DNA from 3 places in the Paludibacterium paludis genome. Region 1 is predicted to be linked to each of the others. Evidence: predicted binding sites of a transcription regulator. Region 1 holds the regulator's gene; each other region holds the start of a gene.

Region 1 (2,266 bases):
GCGGGCTCCCTGCGCGCGCCAAGCTTCGCCTTCATCGGCAGCCCGGGCTGCGGCGTCACCACCATCGTTGCCGAGTTGTCCACGTCGCTGGCCCTCAATGGCGCCCGTCCGATGGCGATCGACGGCTGCGCCGGCCAGCACCTCGCGCGCTGTCTTGGCGTGCCGGCCACCGCCACGCTGGAATCCCAGGTGGTGAGTCTTGCCGGCCTCGACGAGATGATGACCCGCTCCCGGCACGACGTCACCCTGGTCAATCTTTATGCGCGCCCGGAAGAACGCGCGCTGTTTTCGGCCCAGCTGTGGCTGAGGCTGGGCGGCGCGTTCGCGGCGCTGGAACGCGACGCTTCCGTCTTGCTCGTCGATGCGCCCGATCCGGCCTTCGACCCGATTCCCGCATCGGTCGCCGACAACCTCGTCCTCATTCTGTCTCCCGCCCCCGAATCCCTGACCGGGGCCTACGCCGCGATCAAGCGCCTGTCCACCCAGTTCGGGCGCCAGTGCTTCAACGTGCTGATCAACCGCGCGCGTCACCTGGAAGAGGCGCGTGAATTGTTTGCCCGTCTGTCATCTGTCGCGGCGGAGTTTTTGGCAGTATCCTTGCGCTGGGTAGGGTTTGTCCCCGAAGATAACGCCATCCGCCGCAGCCAGACCTTGCACCGTCCGCTGATGGAAGCCTTCGTGCAGAGCGAGGCGGCGGCCGCCTTCGGACAACTCGGACTGGTGCTGCCGCAGTGGCACACCCCGGAAACCGGGCGCATCAGTACAGGATTCATGGACATGTTGATTGCCGCATCACGCGACTGGGCCGAGCAAGGGGTCAGGGAATGGCCGTAAAGCGCGCGCTCCACAAGGAGTTGTCATACCTTCCGTCGACGCAAGCGGACGGCGAGACCGAAATCGATATCCAGCACTACGCGCCACTGGTCAAGAAGATCGCCGGTGTGCTGATGGCGCGCCTTCCCCCTTCGGTGGAAATGGATGATCTGGTTCAGGTCGGCATCATCGGCCTGCTGGAAGCGGCCCGGCAGTTCGATCCCGCCCAGGGCGTGCTGTTCGAAACCTTCGCCAGCCAGCGCATCCGCGGCGCCATGCTCGACGAATTGCGCCGCATCGACTGGATGCCTCGGCAGGCCCGGCGCAACTCGCGCCAGATCGAAGAGGCGATCGTCGCGCTCGAGCAGCGTTTCGGACACGCGCCGCGCGAATCGGATATCGCCGACGAACTGGGACTGAGCCTCGCCGACTACCAGAGCATGCTGGGCGATTGCCGGGGACTCTCCCTGGTGCATTACGAAGATTTCTCCGGGGAGGACGGCGAAGCGCTGGAAAATCCCCTGGCCAACATCGCCGACCCGTCCGCCCCGGACCCGCTGGGCGTTCTGGCCGACGAAGGGTTTCGGGAAGCGCTGATCGCCGCCATCAAGGGATTGCCGGAGCGCGACCAAATCGTCATGTCGTTGTACTATGAACAGGAATTGAACCTGAAGGAAATCGGGGCGGTGCTGGGGGTGTCCGAATCGAGGGTCTGCCAGCTGCACAGCCAGGCGGTGACGCGACTGCGGGCGAAGCTGGCAGAATGGATCTGATCCCCCGTCGAAAACCAAACCGGACATGGTGTCCGGACAAGTGAGAATACTGGAAACAGGTCGTGGATAAAATCAGCATCATTGCAATCATCGGGGGGGTTTCGGCCATCGTGGCCGGACAGGCGCTCGAAGGCGGGAATGTCGCATCGCTTCTGCAACTGACCGCATTCATGATTGTCATTGGCGGAACGCTCAGCGCGGTGATGCTGCAAAGCACTCCACGCCAGTTCCTGACCGGACTGAAGATGCTGCGCTGGATTTTCGTGCCGCCGCCCAACGATGCGGAAAAGCAGATCCGCGACATCATCGGCTGGAGCCAGGGCGCGCGCCGCGGCGGCCTGCTGTCGCTGGAGCCGCAGGTGGGCGTGCAGACCGACCCCTTCACCCGCAAGGCTCTGCAGATGCTTGTCGACGGCGGCGAGCCGGATACCATCCGCGCGGTCATGGATGTCGAACTGTCGATGTTCGAGCACGCCCGCAAACAGTCCGCGAAAATCTGGGACGCCGCGGGCGGTTACGCGCCCACCATGGGGATTCTCGGCGCGGTGCTCGGCCTGATCCACGTGATGGAAAACCTCAGCGATCCGTCAAAGCTCGGCGCGGGGATCGCCGTGGCCTTCGTGGCCACCGTCTACGGGGTCGGCTCGGCCAACCTGCTGTTCCTGCCGATCGGCGCCAAA
Region 2 (2,266 bases), 1.9 Mb from region 1:
TCATGCGGGCGTCCGGCAATACGCCGATCCCCCCCGCATCGGTCACCGACAACGCGGGACGGGCGCCAAGGCGCTCGGCCAGCACGGAGGGCAGGCGCGTACTCAGCCCGGTCAGATCGGAGGCATCGGCCGGATCCCGGACAGCGAACCAGGTCGTCACCAGTTTCTTGCGCAGTGACCGCCCGCCCGGCGCGGCGCAGGACGGATCGGTACTGGCCGAGCGCGCGGGTTCGGCCGCTCTGTCGGGCGTATCGATGGCAATCTTGACGTGGTAGAGGCCCCCCTCGGCGTATTCGCTGAGCACCTTCACCTTGCCGCCCAGCGGCGAGGCGGTCAGGCTGCCGGTTTCCCGGTAGCGCCCCCCCTCCAGCATCTCGGCCGATTCGACCCGGGCGCCGACACTCAGCGCGGCCTGGTTGACGGCATCCTGAATCGCCAACTCGCGCGCGGCCGAACGGCCGGCATCAAGGGGCGCCGCTCCCCGGGCGGTAATGCTTTGGGCGCGCACCAGCCCCGAAACCAAAACAAAAGCCGCCCCCAGGGCGGCAATCCGGCGCAACACAACAGTCCAGTTCATCATTGGGAAACGTAGTAATTGCTGCTATAGCGCGGCGGCGCGGCATTTTCGCGCTGCTCGCTGCCATTTGCCGGCGACTCCTGCGCCGCTTTCATGACGCTGCCGGTTTTTTCCAGAGCGCGCCGGAATTCCTGATAGAACGTCTTGTCCAGCACGATCTCGGCCACGGCTTCGCTGGTGCCGTCCGGCTGCATGGCATTGGATACGATGTTCACACCGCGCAGATAGGCGTCCACATAAGTGCGAAAACCGTCGCTGGTCGCGATCATGTTGGCCACCGTACTGTTGCCGATCAATTTCATGCCCTGCACTTGTTCGGCAATGGCGCGGAAGGCATCCAGGCGGGCGGCCCTGAGCGACAACAGCTTGCGTTGCGAGGGCGTCAGCGCCTTGGAGTACGGCGCGGTGCCGCTGCCGGTCACGCGAATGGTCACGGGCTGGTAGGGATTCACTTCCTTGACCACCGTCCTGGGCGCTTCGGCTTCGATGCCCGGCCCGACAAATCCGACACCGGTCATGCCGTCCTCGGCCGGCCGGGCTTGCGGAGTTCGAACCACGGGCGCGGTCTTTTCGGACGGAGCCTGGGCCGTGGCGCACGCGGTCAGGACAAGGAACACGCCAGGCAACGCCAGACGAAGGGGACGAAGTGTCTTCATAGTAGGTACCAAAGCAAGTTACTGATGATGTTATGAACCATCAATGCAAAGCGTCAACCCATTATCGACAGATACCCTGAAAACTTTATGGAAATTCACTATCACTCAATTGACCGCCACTCCGGATTCAACCGTCTTCAGGACAGCGGGTACCATGCCCCATGCCTGTGGCGCGTTGGCGACCGGACCGGGTCTTGGTCGCCATGGTTTGGTCCGCCAGCCGGAAGCGCCTCACCGGCCCCGGCATCACGCTCACACGGAAAGGCTCGGGCGACGGAGCGGAAGCGCAGAGATGGACGCCGTGATCGAGAGGGAGAGAAGCGAAGCACATTGAGCCACGCCGTCGGAAAGAGACCGGATATGGGGTGAAGCGCGAAGGGAGCCCGGTACGGTTCGTGGGGAACCGGCGGACCGGCTCCCCGGCAAGGCGCGGCGACGGTATGTCAGAGCATGAAGGCGGCGGCGTGCGCCGACGGCGTCAGCAGAAAAATCGCAATGCCCACGAGCAAGCCGCTCCACAGCAGCACTTTGGCAGGATTGCGCTTCGATGTCAGGGTTTTCATTGGGCTTCTCCTCGTTCAACGGCACTTTGTGTTCTCGTTATCCCCGACAAATGTAAATCATCTTTGTCGCTGAATAGAAAAAGTATTGCCGATTATGAAGAGAAGGCCAAGCGTTTTCTCGCCAGGCCCATGGCATCACCGGCCCGTCGCCGGGCCGGACCACCATCACGCCGCGTGAAGACGACGCAGCACTTCATCCTTGCCGATCAAGGCCAGCACGGCATCCACCGACGGAGTCTGGGTCGTGCCGCACACCAGCACGCGCAACGGCATGCCAAGTTGTCCCATCTTGACGCCTTCTTCCGCGCAGAACGGCTTGAACAGCCCATGGATCGCCTCCGCGCTCCAGTCATCGAGCGCGGCCAGTTGCGCGGCGAAACGCTCCATGCGTTCTTTCGCGCCGTCGGGCAGGTGCTTGGCCACATCCTCGGCGGACGGTTGGCGCTTGCGGTAAAAATAGTCGGCCTCAT
Region 3 (2,266 bases), 1.3 Mb from region 1:
GGTGCGCGGTAACAACCAGGGTATCCGCAACGCCAACGACGGTATCTCCGTCGCCCAGACGGCCGAAGGCGCGATGGGCCAGGTCGGCAACAACCTGCAGCGTATCCGCGAAATCGCGGTACAGGCGGCCAACGGTTCGGTGAGCGACACCAACCGCTCGCAGCTGCAAAAGGAAGTGGACCAGCTGACGCAGGAAATCTCGCGGATCGTGCAGACCACCAACTTCAACGGCACCAAGCTGTTGACCAGCGGCCAGTCGATCACCTTCCAGGTGGGTGCCTCGGGCACGGCGGACAACCAGGTGGTCGCCAGCGGCGTGGAACTGTCCGGTCTGAAAGCCTATAACCAGGGTCTGTCGGCGGTGGCGACGGTCAATGTGATGACCTCCGGTTCGGCGTCGGCGGCGCTGAGCGACATGGACTCGGATATCAGCAAGGTGTCGGACAACCGCGCTCAGCTGGGTGCGCTGCAAAACCGCTTCGAGGCGGTGGTGGCGAACATGCAGAACTACGTGGAAAACCTGACGGCGTCGAACAGCCGGATCATGGACACGGACTTCGCGTCGGAAACGGCGAACCTGACGCGTAACCAGATTCTGCAACAGGCCGGCACGTCGATTCTGGGTCAGGCCAACCAGTTGCCGCAAGCGGCGCTGAACCTGTTGCGCGGCTGATCGGGCAGACAACCGCTGATTCACACCGCCCCGGAGCATATGCTCCGGGGCGGTGTTGTTTTATGGATGGCTGTTTTTACGGATTGTGATCTCGGTGTGAATACCGCAAAGCCCGATGCGCCAGCCGCGGTACTGGCGATTTTCATGTTGAATATTTCGTTATTTATCAACAAATTGTGCGTAGTGTCGAGCATTTATTCGAAATATTTATCTATAAAGGTTTTATTTCTCATAAAAATATTAAAGAAAATTTACATACTGACGATATAAGTACTACGGAAGGCAATGGACCAGTACTCAAGGGGTGTCCTGGCGGGTCGGCCGGAAATCAGCACTAAGGTTTGAAATCATGGCAATCGTCGTCAATACCAATATCGCGTCGCTGAACGCACAGCGCAACCTGTCGACGTCCTCCTCCTCTCTGTCCACCTCGCTGCAACGCCTGTCGTCGGGCCTGCGGGTGAACAGCGCCAAGGATGATGCGGCGGGTCTTGCGATTTCCCAGACCCTGACCTCCGCGGTGCGCGGTAACAACCAGGGTATCCGCAACGCCAACGACGGTATCTCCGTCGCCCAGACGGCCGAAGGCGCGCTGGGTCAGGTCGGCAACAACCTGCAGCGTATCCGCGAAATCGCGGTGCAGGCGGCCAACGGCTCGGTGAGCAACACCAACCGTTCGCAGCTGCAAAAGGAAGTGGACCAGCTGACGCAGGAAATCTCGCGGATCGTGCAGACCACCAACTTCAACGGCACCAAGCTGTTGACCAGTGGCCAGTCGATCACCTTCCAGGTGGGCGCATCCGGCACGGCGGACAACCAGGTGGTCGCCAGCGGTGTGGAAATGTCCGGTCTGAAAGCCTTCAAGACGAACCTCACGGCTGTGGTGACTGTCGACGTGACCACGTCGGCGGCCGCGTCGGCGGCGCTGAGCGATATGGATACGGACATCAGTTCGGTGTCTGACACTCGCGCGAAGCTGGGTGCGCTGCAAAACCGCTTCGAAGCGGTGGTGGCGAACATGCAGAACTACGTGGAAAACCTGACGGCGTCGAACAGCCGGATCATGGACACGGACTTCGCGTCGGAAACGGCGAACCTGACGCGGAACCAGATTCTGCAACAGGCCGGTACGTCGATCCTGGGCCAGGCCAACCAGCTGCCGCAAGCGGCATTGAATCTGCTGCGCGGTTAAGTCACTTTTCACTCTTTTTTGCAAAACGCTTCGGGTTGCGGCCCGAAGCGTTTTTTTTTTGTGAAAAATACCCTCCAGGGCCTAAAGCCTGGCCAAAACATGTCGATGACAAGTTATGAGCCGCACCGTTTTTGATCAGTAAGTCATTGTTGTAAAAAAAGTATTTCGATTTGGAGAGTCATCATGGCCATCGTCGTCAACACCAATATCGCGTCGCTGAACGCACAGCGCAACCTGTCGACGTCGTCGTCTTCGCTGTCCACCTCGCTGCAGCGCCTGTCGTCGGGCCTGCGGGTGAACAGCGCCAAGGACGATGCGGCCGGGCTCGCGATTTCCCAGACCCTGACGTCCGCGATCCGCGGTAACAACCAGGGTATCCGCAACGCCAACGACGGCATTTC

The links. Region 1 encodes FliA, which starts transcription of late flagellar genes. Its sites were predicted from a motif close to GCTAAAGNTNNNNNNNNNNCNGCCGATAAT; they were not measured.
Region 2: a site for FliA is predicted at 1,294-1,323, ahead of JNO50_RS05310 (LPP20 family lipoprotein). Genes of this name have one in related genera too.
Region 3: a site for FliA is predicted at 913-942, ahead of JNO50_RS02895 (flagellin N-terminal helical domain-containing protein). Genes of this name have one in related genera too.

Annotation. Positions count from the first base shown of each region.
Region 1 is NZ_CP069161.1:3,349,241-3,351,506, forward strand. Features, by position in the region: gene JNO50_RS15420 (MinD/ParA family ATP-binding protein) at 1-834, shown strand, start outside; gene JNO50_RS15425 (RNA polymerase sigma factor FliA) at 825-1,586, shown strand; gene JNO50_RS15430 (flagellar motor protein) at 1,649-2,266, shown strand, end outside.
Region 2 is NZ_CP069161.1:1,168,294-1,170,559, reverse strand. Features, by position in the region: gene JNO50_RS05315 (flagellar assembly protein T N-terminal domain-containing protein) at 1-580, opposite strand, end outside; gene JNO50_RS05310 (LPP20 family lipoprotein) at 577-1,233, opposite strand; gene gltX (glutamate--tRNA ligase) at 1,962-2,266, opposite strand, start outside.
Region 3 is NZ_CP069161.1:624,045-626,310, forward strand. Features, by position in the region: gene JNO50_RS02890 (flagellin N-terminal helical domain-containing protein) at 1-673, shown strand, start outside; gene JNO50_RS02895 (flagellin N-terminal helical domain-containing protein) at 1,023-1,865, shown strand; gene JNO50_RS02900 (flagellin N-terminal helical domain-containing protein) at 2,049-2,266, shown strand, end outside.